DNA from 2 places in the Agromyces marinus genome. Region 2 is predicted to be linked to the other one. Evidence: predicted binding sites of a transcription regulator. Region 2 holds the regulator's gene; the other holds the start of a gene.
What was found. Region 2 encodes LexA, which represses DNA repair genes until DNA is damaged. Its sites were predicted from a motif close to TCGAACANNTGTTCGA; they were not measured.
Positions count from the first base shown of each region.

Region 1: a site for LexA is predicted at 4,622-4,637, ahead of uvrA (excinuclease ABC subunit UvrA). Genes of this name have one in related genera too.

Region 1 covers NZ_CP087879.1:1,698,005-1,712,470, forward strand. The annotation lists gene uvrC (excinuclease ABC subunit UvrC) at 1-1,672, opposite strand, end outside; gene uvrA (excinuclease ABC subunit UvrA) at 1,675-4,566, opposite strand; gene uvrB (excinuclease ABC subunit UvrB) at 4,669-6,729, opposite strand; gene coaE (dephospho-CoA kinase) at 6,829-7,458, opposite strand; gene rpsA (30S ribosomal protein S1) at 7,568-9,010, opposite strand; gene DSM26151_RS07990 (DUF885 domain-containing protein) at 9,151-10,815, opposite strand; gene polA (DNA polymerase I) at 10,876-13,563, opposite strand; gene DSM26151_RS08000 (ANTAR domain-containing response regulator) at 13,706-14,314, opposite strand; tRNA gene DSM26151_RS08005 (tRNA-Leu) at 14,355-14,437, shown strand.
Region 2 covers NZ_CP087879.1:1,272,808-1,287,273, reverse strand. The annotation lists gene DSM26151_RS06055 (DNA-formamidopyrimidine glycosylase family protein) at 1-120, opposite strand, end outside; gene DSM26151_RS06050 (ATP-dependent helicase) at 122-4,735, opposite strand; gene DSM26151_RS06045 (pyridoxal phosphate-dependent decarboxylase family protein) at 4,744-6,126, opposite strand; gene DSM26151_RS06040 (SseB family protein) at 6,207-6,995, opposite strand; gene priA (bifunctional 1-(5-phosphoribosyl)-5-((5-phosphoribosylamino)methylideneamino)imidazole-4-carboxamide isomerase/phosphoribosylanthranilate isomerase PriA) at 6,979-7,725, opposite strand; gene hisH (imidazole glycerol phosphate synthase subunit HisH) at 7,853-8,491, opposite strand; gene hisB (imidazoleglycerol-phosphate dehydratase HisB) at 8,488-9,105, opposite strand; gene DSM26151_RS06020 (histidinol-phosphate transaminase) at 9,115-10,215, opposite strand; gene DSM26151_RS06015 (LysM peptidoglycan-binding domain-containing protein) at 10,264-10,650, opposite strand; gene lexA (transcriptional repressor LexA) at 10,929-11,606, shown strand; gene metE (5-methyltetrahydropteroyltriglutamate--homocysteine S-methyltransferase) at 11,719-14,055, opposite strand; gene DSM26151_RS06000 (methylenetetrahydrofolate reductase) at 14,052-14,466, opposite strand, start outside.

The DNA.
Region 1 (14,466 bases), 430 kb from region 2:
TCCGCTGGAACAGGAAGAGGGCATCGCTGTTGCGCGGCAGGATGACCGGGAAGTCGGAGTCCGGGGTCCAGATCTCCTCCAGCCGCTTCGCGATGCCGCAGAGGTACACGCCCTGCACGCCCGCCTCGCGCAGTGCGCGCTCGGCGGCCGCGACCTGCGGTCGTCCGCCGTCGACGACGAGGAGGTTCGGGCGATAGGCGAACTTCGAGCGGCGGGCGGATGACACGACCTCGCCCTCCGCCGTGACGTCGAGGTCCGACGCGGCATCCGCCTCGGCCGGATGCCCGGCCGCCTCGCCCAGGTGGGCGAGACGACGGGTCAGGACCTGGTGGATCGAATCGGTGTCGTCGCTCGAGCTCGGAATCGTGAAGCGCCGGTACTCGTCCTTCCGAGGGAGGCCGTCTTCGAAGACCACCATCGAGGCGACGATGTTCGTGCCGCTGAGGTGCGACACGTCGAAGCACTCGATGCGCAGGGGCGCGTCGGCCATGCCGAGCGACTCCTGGATGTCTTCCAGCGCGCGCGATCGCGCGGTGAAGTCGGCGCTCCGGCGCGTCTTGTACAGCATGAGCGTCTGCCGTGCGTTCTGGGTGGCGGTCTCGAGCAGCGCGGCCTTGTCGCCGCGCCTGGCCGCTCGGAGGCGCACCTTCCGGCCTCCGCGGTCGGCGAGCCACCCCTCGAGCGCCTCCGCGTCGTCCGGCAGCGCCGGGACGACGACCTCGGCCGGCGGGCGGAGGTCTGCACCGTACGCGTGCTGGACGACCGAGTCGACGAGGTCGCCGAGGGTCATGTCGAGCTCGGTGTCGACGGTCCAGGAGTGCACGCCGCGGACCCGCCCGCCGCGGACCGTGAACAGGTGCACGGCGGCCGCCAGTTCGTCGTGGTCGATGCCGAACACGTCGACGTCGACATGCTCGCGCAGCACGACCGCGCTCTTCTCGAAGAAGGACTCGGCGGCCTGGAGTTCGTCGCGGCGGCGAGCTGCGGTCTCGTAGTCCTGCACGGCGGCGGCCGCGCGCATCTGCTGCTCGAGGACGGTCACGATCCGTCGGTCCTGGTTCTGCATGAACGCGACGAACCGCGCCACGTTCGCACGGTGCTCCTCGACCGTGACGGCGCCGGAGCAGGGACCGAAGCAGCGGCCGATCTGGCCTGCGAAGCAGGGCTTGCCGGACTGCATGGCGCGCTTGTAGTCGGAATCCTTGCAGGTGCGGATGGGGAACAGCTTCAACAGCAGGTCGAGCGTCTCGTTGACCGCCCAGACCTTCGGATACGGACCGAAGTACTTGGCCCCGGGGATCCCGCGCCGCCGGGTGACGATGGCGCGCGGGGCCTCGTCGGCGAGGGTGACCGCCAGGTACGGGTAGGACTTGTCGTCGCGGTACTTGACGTTGAACGGCGGGTCGAACTCCTTGATCCAGGTGTACTCGAGCTGGAGGGCCTCGATGTCGTTGCCGACGACGGTCCATTCGACGGATGCGGCGGTCGTGACCATCCGCCGTGTGCGCTCGTGCAGGGTGTGCAGCGGTGCGAAGTAGTTCGACAGGCGCGCCCGGAGGCTCTTCGCCTTGCCGACGTACAGCACCCGATGGTCCGCATCGCGGAACCGGTAGACGCCGGGATCCGTCGGGATCTCGCCCGGGCGCGGCCGATAGGCAACCGTCGCCGCCATGCTCACCCGGCCGCGGCGGCCGGCAGCGCGGCCGCGTCGAAGATCTCGCGCAGGAACGTGCCCGTGTGGCTCTCGTGGATGCGGGCCACCTCTTCGGGAGTGCCCGTGGCGACGACCTGCCCGCCCCCGGAGCCGCCCTCGGGGCCGAGGTCGACGATCCAGTCGGCGGACTTGATCACGTCGAGGCTGTGTTCGATCACGATGACCGTGTTGCCCTTGTCGACGAGCTTGCCGAGCACCTTGAGGAGCTTCCGGACGTCCTCGAAGTGGAGTCCGGTGGTCGGTTCGTCGAGCACGTAGATGCTGCGCCCGTTCGATCGACGCTGGAGTTCGGTCGCGAGCTTGACCCGCTGCGCCTCGCCGCCCGAGAGGGTCGTCGCGCTCTGGCCGAGCTGGACGTACCCCAGGCCGACGTCGACCAGTGTCTTCAGGTACCGGTGGATCGCCGAGATGGGTTCGAAGAACTCGGCCGCCTCGCTGATCGGCATCTCGAGCACCTCGGCGATGTTCTTGCCCTTGTAGTGCACCTGAAGCGTCTCGCGGTTGTACCGCTGACCGCCGCAGACCTCGCACGCCACGTAGACGTCGGGGAGGAAGTTCATCTCGATCTTGATCGTGCCGTCACCGGAGCAGGCCTCGCAGCGGCCGCCCTTGACGTTGAAGCTGAATCGACCGGGGAGGTAGCCGCGGGCCTTCGCCTCGGCCGTCTCGGAGAAGAGCGTTCGGATCCGGTCGAACACCCCGGTGTAGGTCGCCGGGTTGGAGCGCGGTGTGCGCCCGATGGGCGCCTGGTCGACGTGGACCACCTTGTCGAGGTGGTCGAGGCCCGTCACGCGGCGGTGCTTGCCCGGCACCTTGCGCGCCCCGTTGAGCTTGTTCGCGAGCACCCGGTAGAGGATGTCGTTGACGAGCGAGGACTTGCCCGACCCGCTCACGCCGGTCACCGCGGTCAACGTGCCGAGCGGGAAGGCGACGTCGACGCCCCGCAGGTTGTTGGCCTGCGCGCCTTCGACGCGGACCATGCGATCGGGGTCGATCGGTCGGCGCGACGTCGGGATCGCGATCTCCTTGCGACCCGCGAGGTAGTCGCCGGTCAGCGACGCGGTGTTGTTCATGAGGTCGACGTAGCTGCCGCTGTGCACGACGGTGCCGCCGTGGACGCCCGCACCTGGGCCGATGTCGACGATCCAGTCGGCGGTCCGGATCGTGTCCTCGTCGTGTTCGACGACGATGAGCGTGTTGCCGAGGTCGCGCAGCGCGACGAGCGTGTCGATGAGACGCCGGTTGTCGCGCTGGTGGAGTCCGATGCTCGGCTCGTCGAGGACGTAGAGGACGCCCGTGAGCCCCGACCCGATCTGCGTCGCGAGGCGGATCCGCTGCGCCTCGCCCCCGGAGAGGGTCCCGGCCGCGCGCGCCAGGTCGAGGTAGCTGAGGCCGACCCGGATCAGGAAGTCCAGCCGCAGCTTGATCTCGCGCAGGACCTGCGCGCCGATCGCCTGCTCGCGGTCGGTCAGCTCGAGGCGGTCCATGAAGGCGCGGGCATCGTGCAGGCTCAGCCGGCAGACGTCGGCGATCGACGCGTCGTGGACGAGCACCGCGAGCACCTCGGGCTTGAGCCGGTCGCCGCGGCACACCGGGCACGGGACCTCGCGGAGGTACTCCGCCCAGCGGGCCCGCTGGACGTCGGTCTCGGCCTGCAGGTACTGCCGCTCGATGTACGGCACGACGCCCTCGAAGCCCGACGTGTAGCTCATCTCGCGCCCGTACCGGTTGCGCCAGCGCACCCGGACCTCGAAGTTGTCGCCGCGCAGCACCGCGCTGCGGACGGACTCGTCGAGGTCTTCCCACGCCGTGTCGAGCGAGAACCCGAGGTCGCGCGCGAGGCCGTCGAGCAGTTTCTCGTAGTAGTTGTAGAGGCTCTTGCCCTGGGAGGTCCACGGCAGGATGACGCCCTCGGCGATGCTGAGCGAGGGGTCCCCGAGCAGCAGGTCCTCGTCGACCGACATCCGCGTTCCGAGACCCGAGCACTGCGGGCACGCCCCGAACGGCGCGTTGAACGAGAAGGTGCGCGGCTCGACCTCGGTCAGCGCGATGGGGTGCTGGTTCGGGCAGCTGAGCTTCTCGGAGAAGGTCTGCCACGCCGCGTCGCCCTCGAGGTCGACGTAGTTGATCTGGGCGAGACCGTCGGTGAGCCTGAGCGCGGTCTCGAGCGAGTCCGTGAGCCGCCCGAGGATGTCATCGGATGCCACGAGCCGGTCGATCACCACCGAGATGTCGTGCTTGACCTGCTTCTTGAGCTTCGGCGGCTCGTCGAGCCGGATCAGTTCGCCGTCGACGACCGCTCGCGAGTACCCCTGACCCGAGAGCTCGCGGAACAGGTCGACGAACTCGCCCTTCTTCTTCGACACGACCGGGCTCAGCACCTGGAAGCGGGTGCCGGCCTCGAGCTCCATGAGCCGGTCGGCGATCTGCTGCACGGTCTGGCGCTGGATCTTCTCACCGCACTCGGGGCAGTGCGGCACGCCGATGCGAGCCCAGAGGAGCCGCATGTAGTCGTAGATCTCGGTGATCGTGCCGACGGTCGAGCGCGGGTTGCGGTTGGTCGACTTCTGGTCGATCGACACGGCCGGGCTCAACCCCTCGATGAAGTCGACGTCGGGGCGATCGACCTGGCCGAGGAACTGCCGCGCGTAGGCCGACAGCGACTCGACGTACCGACGCTGCCCCTCGGCGAAGATCGTGTCGAACGCGAGCGAGGACTTGCCCGAGCCGGACAGGCCGGTGAAGACCACCATGGCGTCGCGAGGGATCTCGACGTCGACGTTGCGCAGGTTGTGGACGCGTGCCCCGCGGACACTCAGGCGCGAATGGGCATCGAGACGTGAAACTGGCACCCTCCGAGTCTACGAACCACCTCCGACACTGCCGGCTCGCACACGAGCGCTCTCAGCGAACACACGTTCGAAGACCGGCCGGATCGCAGGTGCGGGCTCCGCTCAGCCGAGGTGACCGGCCTTCTCCATCTGGCGTAGTTCGCGCTTGAGCTCGGAAACCTCGTCGCGCAGTCGTGCCGCGAGCTCGAACTTCAGCTCGCCCGCAGCCTCGAGCATCTGCTCGTTGAGGTCGCGGATCAGCTCCTCGAGGTCGTTCGCACCGGATGCCGCGATGCCCTCGCGCCGCGGGACCGGAGAACCGGCCTTGACGTCGCGGCCGGCGAGGAGGGCGGCCGTATCGGCCTCCTCGCGCGCCAGGACCTCGGTGATGTCGGCGATCCGCTTGCGCAACGGGGCCGGGTCGATGCCGTTCACACGGTTGTACTCGACCTGCTTCTCGCGCCGTCGCGTCGTCTCGTCGATCGCCGACCGCATGGAGTCGGTCATGACGTCGGCGTACATGTGCACCTGACCCGAGACGTTGCGCGCGGCACGGCCGATCGTCTGGATGAGCGAGGTCGACGAGCGCAGGAACCCCTCCTTGTCGGCGTCGAGGATGGCGACGAGCGAGACCTCGGGGAGGTCGAGCCCCTCGCGCAGCAGGTTGATGCCGACCAGGACGTCGTAGACACCGGCACGCAGCTCGGTCAGCAGTTCGACGCGGCGGAGCGTGTCGACGTCGGAGTGGAGGTACCGCACCCGGACCCCGGCCTCGGTGAGGAAGTCGGTGAGCTCCTCCGCCATCCGCTTGGTCAGGGTCGTCACGAGCACGCGCTCGTCGCGCTCCGCGCGCAGTCGGATCTCCTCGAGCAGGTCGTCGATCTGGCCCTTCGTCGGCTTGACCACGATCTCGGGGTCGACGAGACCGGTCGGGCGGATGATCTGCTCGACGATGCCGTCGGCGATGCCGAGTTCGTACTTGCCGGGCGTCGCCGACAGGTACACGGTCTGCCCGACGCGATCCTTGAACTCGTCGAACTTCAGGGGCCGGTTGTCGAGCGCGCTGGGCAACCGGAACCCGTGGTCGACGAGCGTGCGCTTGCGGGACGCGTCGCCCTCGTACATGGCGCCGATCTGCGGCACCGTGACGTGGGACTCGTCGATCACGACGAGGAAGTCGTCCGGGAAGTAGTCGAGCAGGCAGTGCGGCGCCTCGCCCGCTGCGCGACCGTCGATGTGTCGCGAGTAGTTCTCGATGCCCGAGCAGAACCCGATCTGCTCCATCATCTCGAGGTCGAACGTCGTCCGCATCCGCAGTCGCTGCGCCTCGAGCAGCTTGCCCTCGCGCTCGAGTTCCTGAAGCCGTTCGTCGAGCTCGTCGCGGATCGTGCCGATCGCGCGCTGCATGACATCGACGCTCGCGACATAGTGCGACGCCGGGAACACCGGGACCGCGTCGAGCTTCGCGATCACCGAACCGGTCAGGGGGTGGAGGCTGTGCAGCGACTCGATCTCGTCGCCGAACATCTCGATGCGGATCGCGTGCTCCTCGTAGACCGGGATGATCTCGATCGTGTCGCCGCGAACCCGGAACGTGCCTCGCGAGAACGCCACGTCGTTGCGGGAGTACTGCATCGACACGAACTTCCGGATCAGCCAGTCGCGGTCCACGCGCTGGCCGACCTGGAGCGGCATCATCGCATTCAGGTACTCCTCGGGAGTGCCGAGGCCGTAGATGCACGACACCGTCGAGACCACGACGACGTCTCGCCTGCTGAGGAGCGAGTTGGTCGTCGAATGCCGGAGCCGCTCGACCTCGGCGTTGATCGACGAGTCTTTCTCGATGAAGGTGTCGGTCTGCGGGACGTACGCCTCGGGCTGGTAGTAGTCGTAGTACGAGACGAAGTACTCGACCGCGTTGTGCGGCATGAGCTCGCGGAACTCGTTCGCGAGCTGCGCCGCGAGGGTCTTGTTGTGGGCGAGCACGAGCGTCGGACGCTGCACCTGCTCGACGAGCCACGCCGTCGTCGCCGACTTGCCCGTCCCGGTCGCACCGAGCAGCACCACGTCGGTCTCACCCGCGTTGATGCGCGCGGCGAGGTCGGCGATCGCCTGCGGCTGATCGCCGCTCGGCGAGTACTCGCTGACGACCTCGAACGGGCGCACGGAACGCGTCGACTGCATGCACGCAAGTCTAGGTTCCACCGCCGACACCGCGGCCGGGTGCGATGTCGACGCCGGGTCCGGCGCAGGCGGTACCGGGGTGCGCGCGCCGCGGCCGCGTCATCCGCTCGGCTGCGCCCGCTTCGCCCGCCGCGCGCGATCGACGTCCACCCACAGCGCGTCCGCCTGGCTCATGGTGTGGGCGATGGTCCCGCCCGTGTCGATGACCACGTCCGCGACCGCGCGCCGCTCCTCGTCGCCGATCTGCGCGTCGACGCGCGCCTCGGCGTGGATGGGGTCGAGGCCGCGCTCCTCGACGAGGCGCGAGACCTGGGCGCGCTTGGGCGCGCTCGTGACGACAACGAGGTCGAACGGATGGTCCACCTGCGCCTCGACGAGCAGCGGAACGTCGTACACCACGACGGCGTCGGGGTCCTCGGCATCCGCTTCGGCGATCAGGCGACCCGAGAGTTCGCGGACCGCCGGGTGCACGATGGCGTTCAGCCGTGCGCGCGCATCCTCGTCGTGGAAGACGAGGTCGCCGAGGCGCTGTCGGTCGAGCGTGCCGTCGGCACGGAGCATGCCTTCGCCGAACTCGGCGGCGATCGCCCGCAGGCACGCGCTTCCCGGTTCGACGACGCGACGCGCGAGCTGGTCGGCGTCGAGATGGATGGCGCCGTGCTCGACGAGCCTGCGCGCGACGGTGGACTTGCCCGACGCGATGCCGCCGGTGAGGCCGATCAGATACACATCGACAGCCTATTGCGTCGCCGGGCGCCGATGCCGCCCGGAACGCCGGAAGGCCGGCCCCAGCGGGACCGGCCTTCCGTTGTTCGAGCAGCCTGCGGCTGCTCGGCGATCAGTTGCTCGAGAGCTTCTCGCGCAGCGCCGCGAGCGACGCGTCGTCGGCGAGGGTGCCGGACCCGGCCGAGTCGCTCGAGAACGACGAACCCGTGAACGAGTCGTCTTCCGCCTGGGCCGCGATCGTGGCCGCGACCTGCTTCTTGTGCGCCTCCCAGCGAGCCTGCGCGGCAGCGTACTCCTGCTCCCACGCCTCGCGCGCGGACTCGAAGCCCTCGCGCCACTCGTTGGTCTCCGGGTCGAAGCCCTCCGGGTACTTGTAGTTGCCCTGCTCGTCGTACTCGGTGAGCATGCCGTAGAGCGCCGGGTCGAACTCGGTGCCCTCGGGGTCGACGCCGTCGTTCGCCTGCTTGAGCGACAGCGAGATGCGACGACGCTCGAGGTCGATGTCGATGACCTTGACGAAGACCTCTTCGCCCACCGAGACGACCTGCTCGGCCAGCTCGACGTGGCGACCCGACAGCTCCGAGATGTGCACGAGGCCCTCGATGCCGTCTGCGACGCGGACGAACGCACCGAACGGCACCAGCTTGGTGACCTTGCCCGGGGTGACCTGGCCGATCGCGTGCGTGCGCGCGAAGACCTGCCACGGGTCCTCCTGCGTCGCCTTGAGCGACAGCGAGACGCGCTCGCGGTCGAGCTCGACGGAGAGCACCTCGACGGTGACCTCCTGGCCGACCTCGACGACCTCGGACGCGTGCTCGATGTGCTTCCAGGAGAGCTCCGAGACGTGGACGAGACCGTCGACGCCACCGAGGTCGACGAACGCACCGAAGTTGACGATCGACGAGATGACGCCCTTGCGGATCTGGCCCGGGTGGAGGTTCTGGAGGAAGGTCGAACGCGACTCCGACTGGGTCTGCTCGAGGAGGGCACGGCGCGACAGGACCACGTTGTTGCGGTTCTTGTCGAGTTCGAGGATCTTGGCCTCGAGCTCCTGGCCGAGGTACGGCGTGAGGTCGCGGACGCGGCGGAGCTCGATGAGCGATGCGGGCAGGAAGCCGCGCAGGCCGATGTCGACGATGAGGCCGCCCTTGACGACCTCGATGACCTGGCCGGTGACGACGCCGTCGTTCTCCTTGATCTTCTCCACGTCGCCCCAAGCGCGCTCGTACTGCGCGCGCTTCTTGGACAGGATCAGACGGCCTTCCTTGTCCTCCTTCTGGAGAACGAGGGCCTCGACGGTGTCGCCGACCTCGACGACCTCGCTGGGGTCGACGTCGTGCTTGATGGAGAGTTCGCGCGAGGGGATGACGCCCTCGGTCTTGTAGCCGACGTCGAGGAGGACCTCGTCGCGGTCGATCTTCACGACGGTGCCCTCGATGAGGTCGCCGTCGTTGAAGAACTTGAGGGTCTTCTCGACCGCGGCGAGGAAGTCGTCAGCAGAACCGATGTCGTTGATCGCGACCTGCTTGGGTGCCTTGGTCGTTACGGTGGTCATGTAGTGGATGCTCCGAATGGACAATATCGGGCCCGACGCGGTGAGTGTTTCTTGGATTGGTCCGCGACGGGCAGGCGGACAGGATTGTCACACGAGTGACGCTCCATCGTAGCGGGATGCGGGAGCCCCCGGCAACCCGGTCAGCAACCCATCGCCGAGCGCAGCGTGTCGAGCCCCACCCCGCCCAGCCCGAGCGCCCGCGAGTGGAACGAGCGGATGTCGAAGCCGGCGCCCTCGCGCCGGCGCACCTCGTCGCGCAGCTGCTCCCAGATCCGCTGGCCCACCTTGTACGACGGCGCCTGCCCCGGCCAGCCGAGGTAGCGGTGCACCTCGAACCGCACGAACTCCGCGGGCATGTTCACGTTCCGGCCGAGGAACTCGAACGCGTACTCCCCCGTCCAGGTGCCCGCGCCGTCGGGGCGCGGCTTGCCCAGGTGCACGCCGAGGTCGAGCACGACGCGCGCCGCGCGCAGGCGCTGGCCGTCGAGCATCCCGAGCCGGTCGGCGGGGTCGTCGAGGTAGCCGAGTTCCTCCATGAGCCGCTCGGCGTAGAGGGCCCAGCCTTCGGCGTGGCCCGACGTGCCGGCGAGCTGTCGTCGCCACGTGTTGAGCGTGCCGCGGTTCACGACCGCCTGCCCGATCTGCAGGTGGTGCCCCGGAACGCCCTCGTGGTACACCGTCGTCTTCTCGCGCCACGTGTCGAACTCGGTGACCCCCTCCGGCACCGACCACCACATCCGGCCCGGCCGCGAGAAGTCGTCGCTCGGACCCGTGTAGTAGATCCCGCCCTCCTGGGTCGGCGCGATGAGGCATTCGAGCGTGCGGATCTCCTCCGGGATGTCGAACTGGGTGGCGCCCAACTCGGCCACCGCCAGGTCACTGGTCTCCTGCATCCATGCGCGAAGGGCGTCCGTGCCACGGAGCTTGCGCGACGGGTCGCGTTCGAGGTGCGCGACCGCCTCCTCCACGCTCGCTCCCGGAAGGATCTCGTTCGCGATCGACTGCTGCTCGGCGACCATGCGCGCGAGTTCCTCGAGTCCCCACTCGTACGTCTCGTCGAGGTCGACGACCGCGCCCAGGAAGCGCCTGGAGGCCAGCGCGTAGCGCTCCCGTCCGACCGCGTCCTCCGGGCCCGCCGCAGGCGCGAGCTCGCCGTCGAGGAACTCCGCGAGCCGTGCGTACGCGGATGCCGCGGCCGCCGCGCCGTCGTCGAGGTCACGTCGGAGCGCGTCTCCAGCCGTGCCCTCGGCACCAGCTGCGAACGAGGCGAAGAAGCCGTCCGCTCGAGCCTGGCGGCGCGCCTGCTCGGCGACCTCGCGGACCTGCCGGATCGCGGGAACGGTGCCGGCACGGATGCCCGCGCGGAGCGTGGCGAGGTAGCCGTCGATCGCGTCCGGGACGCCCCGGAGGCGCGTCGCGATGCGAGCCCACGCCTCCTCGTCGCCCGTCGGCATGAGATCGAACACCTCCCGGATCTCCTGCGGCGGGCTCGCGATGACGTTGAGGTCGCGCAGGTGGAGATCCGCAGCATCCGATTCGAGCGCCAGCTCCAGCTCGCTCCCGAGGTCGTCGACCGTGATCTCGTCGACGTCGTCGGCGGCCACCGCACTGCGGAGCTCCGCGAGCGTCGCCCGCGTCGCCGCGACGCGGGCCGCATGGCCCTCGGGTGAGAAGTCCGGAAGCCGGTGGTCCTGGTCCGTTCGCCCGAGATGCGTGCCGAGCGTCGGCTGCAGTTCGACGATGGTGTCGACCCAGGCTTCGGCGATGCGGTCGACGTCGGTCGGGGTGCGATCTGCGATGGTCATGCGTTCCTCTTCCATTCCCGGACGAGCGGATGCCGCGGCAGCACGCCACGGCATCGTCGCTCAGTGCGCGGCATCCTCCCAGTCACGACCACGCCCGACCTGGACGTCGAGCGGGACGAGCAGCTCTGCGGCATGCGACATCCGGTCGTGGACGACGGCCTCGAGCTCGTCGCCCTCGTCGCCCGCGACCTCGAAGATGAGCTCGTCGTGCACCTGCATGAGCATGCGCGAGCGCAGGCCGCGCTCCCGCAGTTCGCGCTCCACTCCGATCATCGCGAACTTCATGATGTCGGCGGCCGATCCCTGGATCGGCGCGTTGAGCGCCGCGCGCTCGGCGTTCTCGCGCAGCACGCGGTTCGGGCTGTTCAGGTCGGGGAACGGCCGGCGGCGGCCGAAGATCGTCTCCGTGTACCCGTCGAGCTTGGCCTGCGCGACGACCCCGCGGAGGTAGTCGCGGACCGCGCCGAACCGCTCGAAGTAGTCCTTCATGAGCTTGGTCGCCTCGGCCCGGTCGATGCGCAACTGCTTGGACAGGCCGAACGCGCTGAGTCCGTAGGCCAGGCCGTACGACATGGCCTTGACCTTGGTCCGCATGAGGGGCGTGACCTCCCCCGGATCGACGTCGAAGATGCGCGCACCGACGAACCGGTGCAGGTCTTCGCCGGAGTGGAACGCCTCGATGAGGCCGGGGTCCTCGGACAGGTGCGCCATGATGCGCATCTCGATCTGCGAGTAGTCGGCCGTCAGCAGCTCGCCGAACTCGGCGCCGTGGGTGAACGCGGCACGGATGCGCCGCCCCTCCTCGGTCCGGACCGGGATGTTCTGCAGGTTCGGGTCCGTCGAGGAGATGCGTCCCGTCGTCGTGCCGACTTGGACGTAGCTCGTGTGCACTCGCCCGTCGGATTGGATCGACTTGTCGAGCGTCTCGACGATCTGACGGAGCTTCGTCGCATCGCGGTGCTCGAGCAGGAGTCCGAGGAACGGGTGGGGATTGGTCTCCTGGAGGTCGGCGAGGGCGCCCGCATCGGTCGAGTAGCCGGTCTTCGTGGCGCGCGTCTTCGGCATGCCGAGCTGGTCGAAGAGCACCTCCTGGAGCTGCTTGGGCGAGCCGAGGTTCACCTCTCGCCCGATCTCGGCGTACGCCGACGCGGCGAGCCCTGCGGCCCGCTCCCCCAGTTGGGCAGAGAGGGCTGCGAGTCGCTCATGATCGACCGTGACCCCGCGCAGTTCCATCTCGGCGAGCACGCCGACGATCGGGATCTCGATGTCCGCGAGCACGCGACGCGACCCCTCCGACAGCGCGGCGAGCAGCACCGGCGCGACGCGGAGCGAGTACCAGGCGAACTCCGGCGCGCCGGCCGTGCCGTCAGCGTCCGGGACGAGCTGCGACGGATCGGCCATCGGGACATCCTCGCCGAGGTATCGCGAGACGAGGTCGACCAGGTCCTTCTCCTGGAGGCTCGGCCGCACGAGCCACCCGGCGATGAGCGTATCGACCTCGAGGCCGGAGAAGTCGAGGCCGGATCGACGCATCGCCTTGAGCTGGGGCTTCGCGTCGGTCATGACCTTGGGCGCCTCGCTCGCGAGCCAGGCCTCGAACGGCGCGAGGGCCTCGTCGCCGGCCGCCCACTCGAGTCGCACGCTCTCGGTCGTGCTCGCGACCCCGGCGCCGATGACCCGCCCGTCGAGGACCTCGATGCTGAGCCCGAGTCCGGCCGGCTCCGCGGCGGTCGCGCGGGCGAGCCATTCCGCGAGCGCCTCGCCGCGCAGCGACTGCGGCACCGGCGCGACCACGGTCGGCTCGGTCTCGGCCGACAGGGCCGCCGTGCCGTCCGAGGTCAGCCCGTTCGCCTCGGTGGCCATCTTGGTGACCCGCTCGAGCAGGGTCTTGAACTCGAGCCGGTCGAAGATCTCGCGCACGGCCGCCTCATCCATGGGCTGCGCGGCCAGGTCGGGAAGCTCGACCTCGAGCTCAAGATCGCGGACGAGCCGATTGAGCCGTCGGTTGCGGACCGCGTTCTCGCGCTCGCGACGCAGGTTCTCGCCCACGACGCCCTTGATCTCGTCGATGTGCTCGAGGATGCCGTCCAGGCTGCCGTACAGGCCCAGCCACTTCACCGCGGTCTTCTCGCCGACCTTCGTGATGCCGGGCAGGTTGTCGCTCGTCTCGCCGACGAGGGCCGCGATCTCGGGGTACTGCTCGGGGCGGACGCCGTACTTCTCGATGACGGCGTCCGTGTCGTAGCGCTTGAGCTGCGACACGCCCTGCACGTTCGGGTACAGCAGCGTGATGTCGTCGTCGACGAGCTGGATCGTGTCGCGATCGCCCGAGACCACCAGCACGTCGAACCCGTCGGCGGCGCCGCGGGTCGCGAGCGTCGCGAGGATGTCATCGGCCTCGAAGTCGGGCTTGGTCAGCACCGTGATGCGCATCGCCCGCAGCGCCTCCTGCAGGAGCGGGATCTGGCCCTTGAACTCGGGCGGGGTCGCGCTGCGGTTCGCCTTGTACTCGGCGTACTCGCGGGTCCGGAAGGACTCGCGCGACGTGTCGAACGCGACGGCGAGGTGCGTCGGGCGCTCGTTCCGCAGCAGCATCAGCAGCATCGACAGGAAGCCGTGGATGGCGTTCGTGTGCTGGCCGTCGCGGGTGCTGAAGCTGTCGACCGGGAGCGCATAGAAGGCGCGGTAGGCCAGCGAGTGGCCGTCGACGACGAGCAGGGTGGGCTTCACGGGGGTGGGGTCCGGCACCCGACAAGACTACAAGCGGGCACCGACACCGCCCGTCGCGCCCGGGGCCGCCATCGCTCGCCCCCGAAGACGACGGATGCCGCGACGAACCGGGTCGTCGCGGCATCCGTCATCGGGCTCGTCGCCCGGCGGGAACAGGGGGTCAGGACTTCTTCGGAGCGAGCTGCTCGATGATCGCCTGGGAGACGTCGCGCATCGTCAGCCGACGGTCCATCGAGGCCTTCTGGATCCAGCGGAACGCATCGGGCTCGGACAGCCCCATCTTCTCGTTCAGCAGGCCCTTCGCACGGTCCACGAGCTTGCGGGTCTCGAAGCGCTCGACGAGGTCGCCGACCTCGGCCTCGAGCGCGATGATCTGCGCGTGGCGGGCGAGCGCGATCTCGATCGCGGGGAGCAGGTCGTTGGGGGTGAACGGCTTGACCACGTAGGCGAGCGCGCCGGCTTCGCTGGCGCGCTCGACGAGTTCCTTCTGGCTGAACGCGGTCAGGAGCACGACCGGGGCGATGTGCCCCTTGGAGAGTCGCTCCGCTGCCGAGATGCCGTCGAGCTGGGGCATCTTCACGTCCATGATGACCAGGTCGGGGCGCAGCTCGGTCGCGAGCTGCACCGCCGTCTCGCCGTCGCCGGCCTCGCCGACCACCTCGAAGCCGTTGTCGCGCAGGGTCTCGACGATGTCGAGGCGGATGAGCGACTCGTCCTCCGCGACGACGACGCGTCGCGGTGCCGGCTGGGTGTCTTCGGTGTCTGTCACGCAGAAGAGCCTACGGTATTCTTCTGCCTTGGGCCGTCAGGCCGGTGTGGCGGAATGGCAGACGCGGAGCACTCAAAATGCTTTGCCCGAAAGGGCGTGTGGGTTCGACCCCCACCACCGGCACCGAGGGGAACGGGCGCAGCGGCATCCGC
Region 2 (14,466 bases):
GCCCGCGAAGGACACGGTCGCGAACGCCGGGACGCGGAGGTCGCTGCGCACGACCGTCGACCCGGCGAGCGCGGCGTCGAGTCGTCGAGCGGCGCGGAAGACCGTGTCTCCCTCGGGCATCTCAGCTCCGCGCCTCGAACCGCAACCCCTGAGGGCTCTCACGGAACCCTGCGGCACGCAGGGGCGCGTCGAGCACCGAGCCGAACACGCGCGCGCCGTTGACCGTCTCGACGCGGAAGCGCGCGCCGCGCGCGCGGGCGAGCGTCTCGGCGAGCGCCGCGGCACCCTGGGCGAGCACCTCGTCGTCGTCGGTGAACACGAGTGCGGTGCGGCCGCCGCGTTCGAGGTAGAACGCGGCCTCGCCGTCGACGATCGCGACGACGGCGCCCGCCTTGCGGGCTGGGCGGTGGGCGAGCTCGACCGTGGGTTCGGGCCAGTCGAGCGCAGCCCCGAAGGGGTTCGCGGGGTCGGTCGCGGCGAGCACGTGCACACCGCCGCGCGGCGCCTGCCGGAGTCGGTCGACGGCGGCGCTCGTGGCGAACTGGGCGCCGCCCTGGCCGTCGATGAAGTACCCGCGCCGCACGCGACCGCTCTCCTCGAACCCGGCGAGGGTGCGGTAGGCGAGCGCGAATCCGCCGAGGTGGTCTTCGGCGACGACGGATCCGCGCGTGACGACGCCGTAGCGCTCCAGCAGGGTCTCGCCGAGCGCGTGGGCGCGCGGCGTCGCGACGTCGCTCGCGACCGGGAGCACCGACCACCGGCCGGCTGCGCGCGGCGGCGCGGACCTGGGCGTGCGCGCACCCTGCGCGGCCGCCGCCGCCGAGGCGAGCACGCGCCGCGACACGGTGCGTCCGCCGACCCGTGCGCGCGGCGTCGTCGCGCGCGCGCGATGCGCGCCGCCGCCCCCGAGGAGGCCGCGGACGGGTGCGAACGTGTCATTGGTGAGCATGCCCGCCCACACGAGTCGCCAGAGGGCGTCGATGAGCGGAGCATCCTCGGTCTGCCCGACCGCCTCGGAGAGCTGCCGGAAGAAGTACGCCCCGCCGCCGCCGAGCGCGGCGAGCAGTTCCGTCTCGATCGCGTCGAGCGGCTGATCCACCGGCGGCGGCATCGTCACGTGCACGGTGTCGGCCAGGTGCAGGCTCACCCGACCGTCGTCTCCTGAGAGGGCGCCGCGCCCGACCCACAGCACCTCGCCCGACGAGCTGAGTTCGTCGAGGAACTCGGGCCGGTAGTCCGCGACCCGCGCCGGAAGCACGAGCGTCTCCCACGCGGAGGCCGGGATGGGCACGCCCTCGAGTTGCTCGACGACCGCGGCGACGCCGTCGACGCCCCGCAAGCGCCCGCCGACGTGCTGCCAGTCGGGCAGGAACCTCGCGAAGTCGCGCGGTGCGACGGGTTCGACCTCAGCTCGCAGCGCCGCGAGCGAACGCCGCCGCAGCCTGCGCAGCACCTCGGCATCGCACCATTCCGTGCCGCCGCCGTGCGGAAGGAAGGCCCCTTCGACCACGCGACGCTCGCCCGCGAGCCGCGCGAGCGCGGTGTGCGCGATGGCGGTGCCGACGCCGAAGCGCTCCGCGACGGCGGATGCCGTGAACGGCCCGCGCGTGCGCGCGAACCGGCTGACGAGGTCGCCGAGGGGGTCGCGGACGGGCTCGCCGAACGCGTCGGGCAGCCCGGGCGGGATCGGCACGCCGAGCGCGTCCCGGAGGCGGCTGACGTCTTCGACCGCGGCGACCCATTCGGTGCCGGCGAACCGGACGAGGGCCGCGCGGCGGGCGGCGACGAGCGCGGTGACGGATGCCGCGGCATCCGTCGTCTCGTCGACCCGCTCGGCGATCTCGGCGCCCGTGAGCGGGCCGAGCTCGCGCAGCAGGTCGGCGACCCCCTCCTCGCCGCGCGCGAGCCGGTCGGGATGCCGGCGCTGGAGCATCCGCTCGGTCTCCTCCACGACACCCGGATCGAGCAGTTCGCGCAGTTCGACCGTGCCCAGCAGTTCGGCGAGCATGCCGGGATCGAGCGAGAGCGCCGCCGCGCGGCGTTCGGCGAGCGGCGCGTCGCCCTCGTACATGAACGCCCCGACGTATCCGAAGAGCAGGCTCGCGGCGAACGGGCTCGCGGTCTCGGTCGCGACGTCGACGAAGCGCACCTTCCGCCCGCGGATGCGCTCGGCGAGGCTGCGGAGGGCGGGCAGGTCGTACACGTCCTGGAGGCACTCGCGCACGGCTTCGAGCACGATCGGGAACTCCGGATAGTCGCGCGCGACCTCGAGCAGCTGCGACGCCTTCTGCCGCTGCTGCCAGAGCGGCGACCGGCGGCCGGGGTTCTGCCGCGGCAGCAGCAGCGCGCGCGCCGCGCATTCCCGGAACCGCGAGGCGAACAGGGCCGAGTCGCCGACCCGTTCGGTCGCGATCTGCGCGAGCTCGTCGGGTTCGAAGTCGAACAGCTCGCTGCCGGGCGGCTCGTCTGCCGCATCGGGGATGCGCAGCACGATGCCGTCGTCGCTGGCGACGGCGTGCGCCTCGACGCCGAGGCGTTCGTGCACGCGCGCGTCGACCGCGAGCGCCCACGGCGCGTGCACGCGCAGGCCGTAGGGCGAGTGCAGCACGATGCGCCAGTCGCCGAGCTCGTCGCGGAACCGCTCGACGACCAGGTGCTCGTGGTCGGGCACGACGTTCGTCGCCTCGCGCTGGTCGGCGATGAAGCGCACCAGGTTCGCGCCCGCGCGCTCGTCGAGGCCCGCGGCGGCCACTCGCGCGAGCGCGGCCGGTTGGTCGGCTGCCGAGAGCTCGCCGATGAACGCGCCGATGGCGGCGCCGAGCTCGGCCGGGCGGCCGATGCCGTCGCCCTTCCAGAAGGGCAGGCGGCCGGGCTCGCCGAACGCCGGCGAGACGATCACCCGATCGTGGGTGATCTCCTGGATGCGCCAGCTCGTGGCACCGAGCGCGAACACGTCGCCCACCCTCGACTCGTACACCATCTCTTCGTCGAGCTCGCCGACGCGCCGGCCGGGACCGGCCTCGCCGACCATGAACACGCCGAACATGCCCCGGTCCGGGATCGTGCCGCCGCTCGTGACGGCGAGTCGCTGCGCGCCTCGCCGGCCCGTGATCGTGCCGGTGTCGCGGTCCCACACGATGCGCGGTCGCAGCTCGCCGAACCGGTCGGACGGGTAGCGCCCGGCGAGCAGGTCGAGGATCGCGTCGAACACCGAGCGCGGGAGCGTCGCGAACGGCGCCGCGCGGCGCACGAGGTCGAACCAGTGCTCGACCTCCCATTCGTCGACCGCCGCGGCCGCGACCGTGTGCTGTGCGAGCACGTCGATCGGGTTCGCGGGGATCCGCAGCGGCTCGATGCCGCCCGCGACCATGCGCTCCGCGACGACCGCCGAGTGCAGCAGGTCGGCCCGGTGCTTGGGGAACAGCAGCCCCTTGGAGACCTCGCCGACCTGGTGCCCGGCCCGCCCGATGCGCTGCAGCCCGCTCGCGACCGACGGCGGCGACTCGACCTGCATGACCAGGTCGACCGCGCCCATGTCGATCCCGAGCTCGAGACTCGACGTCGCCACGACGCACCGCAGTCGCCCGGCCTTCAGGTCGGACTCGACGAGCGCGCGCTCCTCCTTGCTGACCGAGCCGTGGTGCGAGCGCGCGATGACCGCGGCGGCGCCCGTGGTCAGCCCGGACGCCCCGGGAAGTTCCGCGGGCGGACGGCGGGGCGGCGAGCCCTGGGCGGATGCCGCGGCCGGCCCGATCGCGACGGGCGCGAGCCCCGCCGGCCGGCGCGCGACCGCTCCGGGGCCCGTCGGCTCGAGCCCGGTGGCTTCGGCGGTCCGCTCCGCCCACAGTTCGTTCAGCCGCGCCGTGAGTCGTTCGGCGAGCCTGCGCGAGTTGGCGAACACGATCGTCGAACGGTGTGCGAGCACCTCGTCGAGGATCGCCCCCTCGACGTGCGGCCAGACCGAGCCGCCGGGTTCGCCCGATCCGTCCGGTCCGCCCGAGAGGTCGGCCAGGTCGTCGACCGGCACGGTCACGCGCAGGTCGAATCGCTTGCCCGACGGGGGCGCGACGACCGACACGGGGCGGGTGCCCGCCAGGAATCGCGCGACCTCGTCGTGCGGTCGCACGGTCGCCGAGAGTCCGATGCGCTGCACGGGTGCCGCGGCGAGCTCGTCGAGCCGCTCGAGCGAGAGCGCGAGGTGCGCCCCGCGCTTGGTGCCGGCGAGCGCGTGGATCTCGTCGACGATGACGGTCTCGACGCCCGCGAGCGTCTCGCGCGCCTGGGAGGTCAGCATGAGGAACAGCGACTCGGGCGTCGTGATGAGGATGTCGGGCGGCCGCGTCACGAGCGCGCGCCGGTCGGCGGGCGTCGTGTCGCCCGAGCGCACGCCGACGGAGACCTCGGGCACCGCAACCCCGAGCGCCGCGGCGGTTCGGGCGATCCCCACGAGCGGCGCCCGGAGGTTGCGTTCCACGTCGACGCCGAGGGCCTTGAGCGGCGAGAGGTAGACCACGCGGGTGCGCCGCTGCTCGGCGGGTTCGGCGTGGTGCAACCGGTCGATCGCCGACAGGAACGCCGCGAGCGTCTTGCCCGACCCGGTCGGCGCGACCACCAGCGCATGCTCGCCCGCCGCGATCGCCCGCCACGCAGCCTCCTGAACGGAGGTCGGCGCACGGAACGACTCGGTGAACCACGCCCGCGTCGCGGGCGCGAACGAATCCAGCGCCCCGGTCACCCTGCCATTCAACCGGATGCCGCCGACAGTCCCGCCAGCACCCGGGCGACGGCGTCGACCGTGCGGCGCGCCTGCGCGGCATCCGTTCCCCAGTTGCTCACCGAGAACCGCACGACCGCGCGCCCGCGCCAGCGGGAGGTCATCGCGAGCACCTCGCCGTCCGCCCACAGCGCCGAGCTCAGCGCCTCGGTCGCCGCGTCGTCGGGCAGCGCGATGCACACCTGCGTGAAGACCACGTCGTTGAGCACCTCGACGCCGGGCAGCCGTGCGAGCCCGTCGGCGATGATCCGCGCCGAACCGGCGAGCCGGTCCACGAGATCTGCGACCCCGGAGCGACCGAGATGCCGCAGCACCGCCCACGTCGGCACGCCGCGCGCCCGCCGCGAGAGTTCGAGCACCTTCTCGTGAGGGTCGGCGCCGACCTCGGTCGCCTGGAGGTAGCTGGCGTGCATGCTGAGCGCGCGGCGCATCGCCGCGGGATCGCGCACGATCGCGATGCCGCAGTCGTACGGCACGCTGAGCGTCTTGTGCGCGTCGGTCGACCACGAGTCCGCGGCGGCCATCCCGGCCGTCAGGTGGGCCAGCCGAGGGGATGCCGCGGCCCACAGCCCGAACGCCCCGTCGACGTGCACCCACGCGCCGGCCTCGTGCGCGATGCGGCACGCGTCGGCGAACGGGTCGAACGCGCCCGAGTGGATGTTGCCCGCCTGCAGCGCGACGATCGCGGGCCCGTCACCGCGCGCGAGCTCGGCCTCGAGCGCGTCCGCGCACAGCCGCCCCTGGTCGTCGCACGCGACGGCCGTCGGCGCACCGAGCCCGAGGTAGCGGGCGGCGAGGTCCATCGTCCCGTGCCGCTCCTCCCCCACGATCCAACGGATGCGCGGACCGCCCGCGAGGCCCTCCTGCAGGGCATCCCAGCCGACGCGCCGCAGGACCTCGTCGCGCGCGGCCGCGAGACACGCGGTCTGCGCCGTCGTCGCGCCGGTCGCGAAGCCGACGTCGGCTCCCGCGGGCAGCCCGAGCAGGTCGAGGAGCCAGGCGCCGGCGATCTCCTCGAGCGCCGCGACGGCGGGCGTGATCTTGCGCAGCCCCGCGTTCTGATCCCACGCCGAGACCAGCCAGTCGGCCGCGAGCGCGACGGGCTGGGTTCCGCCGATCACCCATCCGTAGAACCGCGGCGAGCCGATCGCGATGAGGCCGGGCTCGGCGCGCTCGGCGAGCCGGGCGACGACCTCCGGCGCCGGCTCGCCGCGCTCTGGCAGGTCCCTGCCGAGCGAGTCGGCCAGCTCGTCGACGTCCGCGCGCGGCGGAATCGGTCGTTCGGCCACACCCCGCAGCCAGTCCGCCGCGCTGCGGTGCGCAACGTCCAGCAGCGACTCGTCGTAGGTCATGGCCCCCACCCGCCTCAGCGCCCCGGCACGCACCGACGCGCACCCCGATCCTCCACCCGGGCGGGGACGGCGTCAACGCGTCAGGCCGGCTCCCGGTCGCCTCCGACGAGCTTGACCGCGAGCGAGTCCACCCCGGTCGCGATCACGTCATCGGCGGCCCAGCGCCGCGCGAGGCGCGCGGTCGTGGCGTCGAGTTCCTGCCGGGTCAGTCCCGCCACGAGCGTCAGCCGCACGACGAGCTCCGGGCCCCGCAGTCGTGCGGTGGGGTCCCCCGGTGCCAGTTCGACGCCGAGCACCGCGAGTTCGCCGCCGATCGAACGTTCGAACGCGGCCCGAACGGCTTCGGACTCGAACGGCGGATGCCACGGCCTGGACTGCGCCACCGCCCACACCGCGGGCCTGCGCAGCACGAACTCGGTCGCCGATCCGGGATCGAGCACGACGAGCTCGGTCGCGTCGTCCGCCGCGGCGAGCGCGACGCGCACGCCGTCCGCGGGCACCGGGCGGGCGGCGGGGTTCCAGGCCGTCATCGCCTCGACCGAGCCGAACACGGGCAGCACGCGGCGCCCGTCCGGTCCTTCGACCGTGACGATCGAGAGCTCCTGGCTCTTCTCGATCGCGTGCCCGTGCGCACCGACCTCGGTGCCGCCGTCGCCGAGTTCGGCGAGCAGCGGGATCAGCAGGCGCGCCGGGCCGAACGCGGCCACGACGTCGGCCTGGCCGGACTCGCCCGCCCGGAAGCGGGCGAGCGCGTCACCGAGCCCGGAGGGCATGAGCCCGTCGTCGGCTGCGTGCGGGTTGGGCTGGAACGACCGGCCCGCCCACGGGCGGCCGGCCGAGTCGGCCGTAGGGTCAGTGGGAAGCGACATCCAGCGCCTCGGGCAGCGTGAACGCACCCGCGTACAGGGCCTTGCCGATGATCGCGCCCTCGAGGCCGTGCGGAACGAGCTCGCGCAGCGCCGCGATGTCGTCGAGGCTCGCGACGCCGCCCGAGGCGATCACCGGGCGGCGCGTGCGCTCCATGATGCGCTGCAACAGCTCGATGTTCGGCCCCTGCAGCGTGCCGTCCTTCGTCACGTCGGTGACGACGTAGCGCGCAGCGCCCGCCTCCTCGAGCCGGTCCATGACCTGCCAGAGGTCGCCGCCGTCCTTCGTCCAGCCGCGCGCGGCGAGCGTCGTGCCGCGCACGTCGAGGCCGATGGCGATCGCCTCGCCGTACTGGGCGATGACGGATGCCGCCCACTCCGGGTTCTCGAGGGCGGCCGTGCCGAGGTTGATGCGCTTCGCGCCGATCTCGAGGGCGTTCTCGAGCGACGCATCGTCGCGGATGCCGCCGGAGAGCTCGACGTTCACACCCCGCACCTGCCGGATGACCTTCTTCAGGATCCCCGCGTTCGACCCACGGCCGAACGCCGCGTCGAGGTCGACGAGGTGGATCCACTCCGCGCCCTGGTCGGCCCAGTCGGCGGCCGCGTCGACCGGGTCGCCGTAGTTCGTCTCGGTGCCGGCTTCGCCCTGGGTCAGGCGGACCGCCTTGCCGCCCGCCACGTCGACTGCCGGAAGCAGCACCAGACGGGGGGTCTTGTTGAACTCACTCATCACTGTCCTCGGATCGGAGCAGCCGCGGGGCGCGGCCTCGGCACAGTCACAGAATCCTAGTCCGCACCATGCCGTCGATGACGAATCGCGCCGTCATGCGCGATGGTACGCGGGGCGCGCTCCTGCCTCACCCGAGCGAACGGATCCAGTTCGCGAGCAGGCGGATGCCGGCATCCCCCGACTTCTCGGGGTGGAACTGGGTCGCCGACAGCGGGCCGTTCTCGACGGCTGCGAGGAACCGGCCGCCGTGCTCGGACCAGGTCAGCGCGGGCTGCGGGAACGGCGGGATGACGTCGAGGTGCCATTCCCGGGCCGCGTAGGAGTGCACGAAGTAGAACCGCTCGTCGGCGAGCCCGTCGAACAGGACCGAACCGGCATCCGGCTGCACGGTGTTCCAGCCCATGTGCGGCAGCACGTCGGCCGGCAGCTCGGTGACCGATCCCGGCCACTCGCCGAGACCCTCGGTGTCGACGCCGCGCTCGACCCCGTGCTCGAACATGACCTGCATGCCCACGCAGATGCCGAGCACCGGCCGCCCTCCGGCGAGGCGCCGGTCGACGAGTTCATCGCCGCGCACCGAGCGAAGGCCCTCCATGACAGCAGCGAAGGCGCCGACACCGGGCACGAGGAGCCCGTCGGCCTCCAAGATCGTTCGGCGGTCCGCGGTCAGTTCGACCTCGGCGCCGGCGCGTTCGAGCGCCTTGACGGCCGAGTGGACGTTGCCCGAACCGTAGTCGAGCACGGCGACTCGGCGCGCACCGCTCACAGCGCGCCCTTGGTCGACGGAACGCCGCGCACGAGCGGATCGAACGCCTTCGCCTGGCGGAAGGCCCGGGCGAACGCCTTGAACTCGGCTTCGGCGATGTGGTGCGGGTCGCGGCCGCCGCGCACGTCGATGTGGACCGTGAGCCCGGCGTTGTGGGTGATCGCCTCGAACACGTGCCGCACCATCGATCCGGTGAAGTGGCCGCCGATGAGGTGGAACTCGAACCCGGCCGGCTCGCCCGTGTGCACGAGGTAGGGGCGCCCGGAGATGTCGACCACGGCCTGCGCGAGCGCCTCGTCGAGCGGCACGAGCGCGTCGCCGTAGCGCGAGATGCCGCGCTTGTCGCCGAGCGCCTGTCGGATCGCCGTGCCGAGGACGATGCCGACGTCCTCGACGGTGTGGTGCACGTCGATCTCGATGTCGCCGCGCGCGCGCACGGTGAGGTCGGTGAGCGAGTGCTTCGCGAACGCGGTGAGGAGGTGGTCGTAGAACGGCACGCTCGTCTCGATGTCGCTCGCGCCCGTGCCGTCGAGGTCGATCGACAGGTCGATGCTCGATTCGCTGGTCTCGCGCTGGACGCGCGCGGTGCGCGATGGGCGTTCGGTGGTGCTCATGCGGTCATCCTATTCGGGGGTCGTCGACGGGTCGTTCGGCGCGAACAGCGCGATCGCCTCGAGGAACGCGGTGGTCTCGGCCTCGGTTCCGGCGGTCACCCGAAGGCATCCGGGCAGTCCGATCTCGCGGATCAGGATGCCGCGCTCGAGGAGCGCCGCGAAGACGGCGGGCGGGTCGGCGACCCCGCCGAAGAGGACGAAGTTCGAGCCGCTGCGGTACGGGGTGAAGCCCATGCCCGCGAGCTCGCGCGTGATGCGGTCGCGCTGGCCGCGGATCTCGTCGACCATCGCGAGCATCTCGTCGGCGTGGGCGAGCGCGCCGAGGGCGGCGGCCTGGGTGAGCGCCGACAGGTGGTACGGGAGCCGGACGAGGCGCAGGGCGTCGACGACGGCCGGATCGGCTGCGAGGTAGCCGACGCGCGCGCCGGCGAACGCGAAGGCCTTGCTCATCGTGCGCGAGACGAGCAGACGCGGTCGACCGCGGAGCAGTTCGAGCGCGCTCGGCGTCCCGGGGGCGGCGAACTCGTGGTAGGCCTCGTCGACGACCACGACGCCGCGCGCCGCATCCGCGACGGCCGCGACGGTCTCGGGCGGGAGCGGGGTGCCGGTCGGATTGTTCGGCGAGCAGAGCAGCACGATGTCGGGGTCGTGTCGACGGATCGCGGCGACGGCCGTCTCGGGCGCGAGTTCGAAGTCGGCGTCGCGGTCCGCCGCGATCCACGCGGTGCCCGTGCCGTCGGCGATGAGCCCGTACATCGAGTAGGTCGGACCGAAGCCGAGCGCGGTCCGCCCCGGACCGCCGAACGCCTGCAGCACGTGCTGGAGGACCTCGTTCGAGCCGTTGGCCGCCCAGATGTGCTCGGGGGCGAGGTCGTGGCCGAGGTAGTCCGCGAGCGCCGTGCGCAGATCGGTGAACTCCCGGTCGGGGTACCGGTTCAGGCCGATGATCGCCGCAGCGACGCGCGCGACGATGTCGTGCGCCACGTCCTCCGGGATCGGATGCGTGTTCTCGTTGACGTTCAACGCGACCGGCACGTGCTTCTGCGGCGCACCGTACGGCGCCTTGCCACGCAGGTCGTCACGGATGGGCAGATCGTCGAGACTCGTCACCGATCAATGCTATCCGCGCGGTTGCGCCTGTTTCGGCGGGGTCCGCACTCACGGAGCGGCGGGAAGCACGAGTTGCTGGCCGGGCTGCACGACCGCGTCGCGCAGACCGTTCAGTCGCATGATCTCGTAGATCACGTCGCGCGGATCGGCGGACGGCGCGATCGACTCGGCGATGGCCCACAGGGTGTCGCCCGCGCCGACCTCGAACGTCTCGAGCACGGCGGGCGCACGCCCGTCGTCGATGCCGGCGACCGCGCCGCCGGAGGCCAGTGCCCCCGTGAGCACGCCCGCCACGAGCGGCAGCGCCGCCAGGGTCGTGAACACCGCGCGCCCACGCCGCGTCAACCGGAGGCGACGCTTCGGCGAACGCGACTGCGACGGGAAGCCGGGCATCACCGACATCGCTCCGGCAGCCCTGATCACCACTGCACTCATCTGCGCACCTCCCGAGACACCGCCCGATCCGAGTCGGTCTCGCATCCGGCCTTCGGCCGGGAAGGCCGGATGCGAACCTGTGTTCCGAATATATCTTCGAACATTCGAACCCGCAAGCGTCGGGAGGTGGGATTCCCGCCGCCGTTTCCGCGACACACTCGAACGGATGTTTGTCGTGCGCGTGCGAGGCGGATACAGTTTCGAATGTCCGACGACAGTCGAACACCGACCACCGACATCCGAACGCCGAACCGGAGGCGAGGCCCGTGAGCACCGACATCGACCAGGCGCGCGGCACGGGCGGCCGGTCCCGTCGGCGCAAGACGCTGAGCGCCAAGCAGCTCGCGATCCTCGACGCCATCCGCTCCTCGGTGGCCGATCGCGGCTACCCGCCGAGCATGCGCGAGATCGGCGACGCCGTCGGGCTCTCCTCCCTCTCGAGCGTCACGCACCAGCTCAACCAGCTCGAGCTGTCCGGCTACCTCCGACGCGATCCGAACCGGCCGCGCGCGCTCGAGATCCTCATCGACGTGCCCGGCACCGAACGCCCGGCAGGCGCCGCCGATCCCGCACCGGTCGGCGACGCGGCCATGGTCCCGCTCGTCGGGCGCATCGCCGCCGGCATCCCGATCACGGCCGAGCAGCAGGTCGAGGAGGTCTTCCCGCTCCCGCGCCAGCTCGTGGGCAAGGGCGAGCTGTTCATCCTCAAGGTCGTCGGCGACTCGATGGTCGATGCGGCGATCTGCGACGGCGACTGGGTCGTGGTGCGGTCGCAGCCCACCGCCGAGAACGGCGAGATCGTCGCAGCCATGCTCGACGGCGAGGCGACCGTCAAGGTATTCCGCCAGCGCGACGGCCACACCTGGCTGCTCCCCCGCAACACGGCGTTCGAGCCGATCCTCGGCGACCACGCCGAGGTGCTCGGCAAGGTCGTCGCGGTCCTCCGCACGGTCTGACGCGCGCGAACCGCCTCGCCGCGCGGGCGGGAGACGGGCGAGAGCGGATGCCACGGCTCGCGCCGCGGCATCCGCTCTCGTGGATCAGGGCGACCCGGGCCGACCGGGCCGATCAGGCCCCGACGGTCACGCCCTCGCGCACGGCACGGGTCGCGGCGACGATGTTGGCCAGCGACGCGACGGTCTCGTCGTAGCCGCGCGTCTTCAGGCCGCAGTCCGGGTTCACCCAGAGCCGGCCGGCCGGAACGCCGGCGACGGCGGTCTCGAGCAGCGCCCGCACCTCCTCGACGCTCGGAACGCGCGGCGAGTGGATGTCGTAGAGGCCGGGTCCGACGCCGTGGTCGAAGCCGCTCGCGGCGAGGTCGCCGACGACCTCCATGCGGCTGCGCGCCGCCTCGATCGAGGTGACGTCGGCGTCGAGCGCGCGGATCGCGTCGATGACGACGCCGAACTCCGAGTAGCACAGGTGGGTGTGCACCTGGGTGGCCGGCGCCGCCCCCGCGGTCGCGAGGCGGAACGAACCGACCGACCAGTCGAGGTAGGCGGGCTGGTCGGCGCGCTTGAGCGGCAGCAGCTCGCGCAGCGCGGGCTCGTCGACCTGGATGATGCGGATGCCGGCCCGCTCGAGGTCGCCGATCTCGTCGCGCAGCGCGAGCGCGACCTGCCGGGCGGTGTCGCCGAGCGGCTGGTCGTCGCGCACGAACGACCACGCGAGGATCGTCACGGGGCCCGTGAGCATGCCCTTGACGGGCTTGTCGGAGAGCGACTGCGCGTAGGTCGACCAGTCGACGGTCATGGCCGCCGGGCGGGAGACGTCGCCCCACAGGATCGACGGGCGCGTGCATCGCGAACCGTAGGACTGCACCCAGCCGTGCTGCGTGACCGCGAACCCGTCGAGCAGTTCGGCGAAGTACTGCACCATGTCGTTGCGCTCGGGTTCGCCGTGCACGAGCACGTCCAGGCCCAGGTCCTCCTGGAGGCGGATGACCCGGGCGATCTCCTCCCGCATGAGCTCGCGGTACTCGGCGTCGGTGAGCTCGCCCGCGACCAGGCGGGCTCGCGCGCGACGGATGTCGGCGGTCTGCGGGAACGACCCGATCGTCGTGGTCGGCAGCGCCGGCAGCGCGAGGTCGTCCTGGGCGGCGACGCGGGTGTCGTAGTCGACGCGCGCGAACGCCGACGCGCCGAGCGCGTCGAGCCGGTCGCGCACGGCGGGAACCTGCACGCCGGGTGCGCCGGCGCGGTCCACCAGGGCAGCGGATGCCGCGGCGAGCTCGTCCGCGATCGCGTCGCGCCCCTCGGCGAGGCCGCGGGCGAGCACAGCCACCTGCGCGACCTTCTGGTCGGCGAACGCCAGCCAGCTCGCCAGCCGGGCGTCGAGCGCGGTCTCGTCGTCGACGTCGTGCGGAACGTGCAGCAGCGAGGTCGAGGTCGACACGGCCACCGCGCCCGACAGCTCGCGCAGCGAATCGGCGAGCGCGAAGGCGTGCGCGAGGTCGCCCCGCCAGATGTTGTGCCCGTCGACCACGCCCGCGACGAGGGTCTTCGCCGCGAGCGCCTCGGTCGTCGCGGCGTCGAGCCCGGTCGGGACGTCGCCGCGCACGAGGTCGAGGGCGAGCGCCTCGACGGAAGTCGCCGCGAGCGCGGGCAGTGCGTCGTCGAGACCGCCGTACGGGGCCGCGACGAGGATGGCGGGGCGCTCCACGGCAGCGCCGAGCGCGTCGTATGCGGCCGACACGGCGGCGATCACGCGCTCACGCGGTTCGTCGATGCTCTCGCTGACGAGCCCGGGCTCGTCGAGCTGCACCCATTCGGCCCCGGCGGCGGCGAGTTCGGCGAGCAGTCGCGCGTAGACCGGCACGAGGTCGGCGAGGCGGTCGATGGGGCGGAACCCGTCGGGTGCGCCATCCGCTGCCTTCGACAGGAGCAGGAAGGTGACCGGCCCGACGAGCACGGGGCGCGTGACGAAGCCCGCCGCACGCGCTTCGCGCACCTGGGCGACGAGCGCGTCGGCGTTCGCGGCGAACGCGGTGTCGGGGCCGATCTCGGGAACGAGGTAGTGGTAGTTCGAGTCGAACCACTTCGTCATCTCGAGCGGGGCGTCGGCACCCTCGCCGCGCGCGACGGTGAAGTAGCCGGCGAGGTCGAGCCGGCCGTCCGCGCCCCGCAGCCGCTCGAAGCGGGCGGGGATCGCTCCGACCGCGACCGCGGCGTCGAGCACCTGGTCGTAGTACGAGAAGCTCTCGGGGATCGCCGAGTCGGTGCGGCCGAGGCCGAGTGCGGCGAGGCGTTCGCGCGTCGCCGCACGCAGCTCGGCGGCGGTCGTCTCGAGCTCGGCGGCGTCGATGCGTCCGGCCCAGAACGCCTCGACCGCGCGCTTGAGCTCGCGGCGTCGCCCGATGCGGGGGTAGCCCAGGATCGTTCCGGTGGGGAAGGTCGGTGCGGTCATCGTTCTCTCGTGTTCCTCTCGGTGCCCGCGGTGGCGGGAGTGGGTGCGGGGATCCTGGCGGGGACGGGTGCGGGGTCGTCGGCGCGGTCGAGCCGGCCGAGGACGGCCAGGACGGCCTCGTGCCGGTTGAAGGTGTACAGGTGCAGGCCGGGCGCACCGCCCGCGAGCACCTCGGCGGACAGGTTCGAGGCGTACTCGACGCCGATGGCGAACTGCTCGTCGGCGTCGGGTTCGATCTCGAGGCCGATCGACAGGCTCGCGGGCGCCGGCACCCCGGTGAGCTGCTCGAGGCGGCTCAGGCGGGCGGGGTTGGTGACGGGCATGATCCCCGGGAGGATCGGGATGCCCACTCCGCCTGCGCGCGCGCGCTGGACGAAGCCGAGGTAGTCGTCGGCGTGCCAGAAGAGCTGC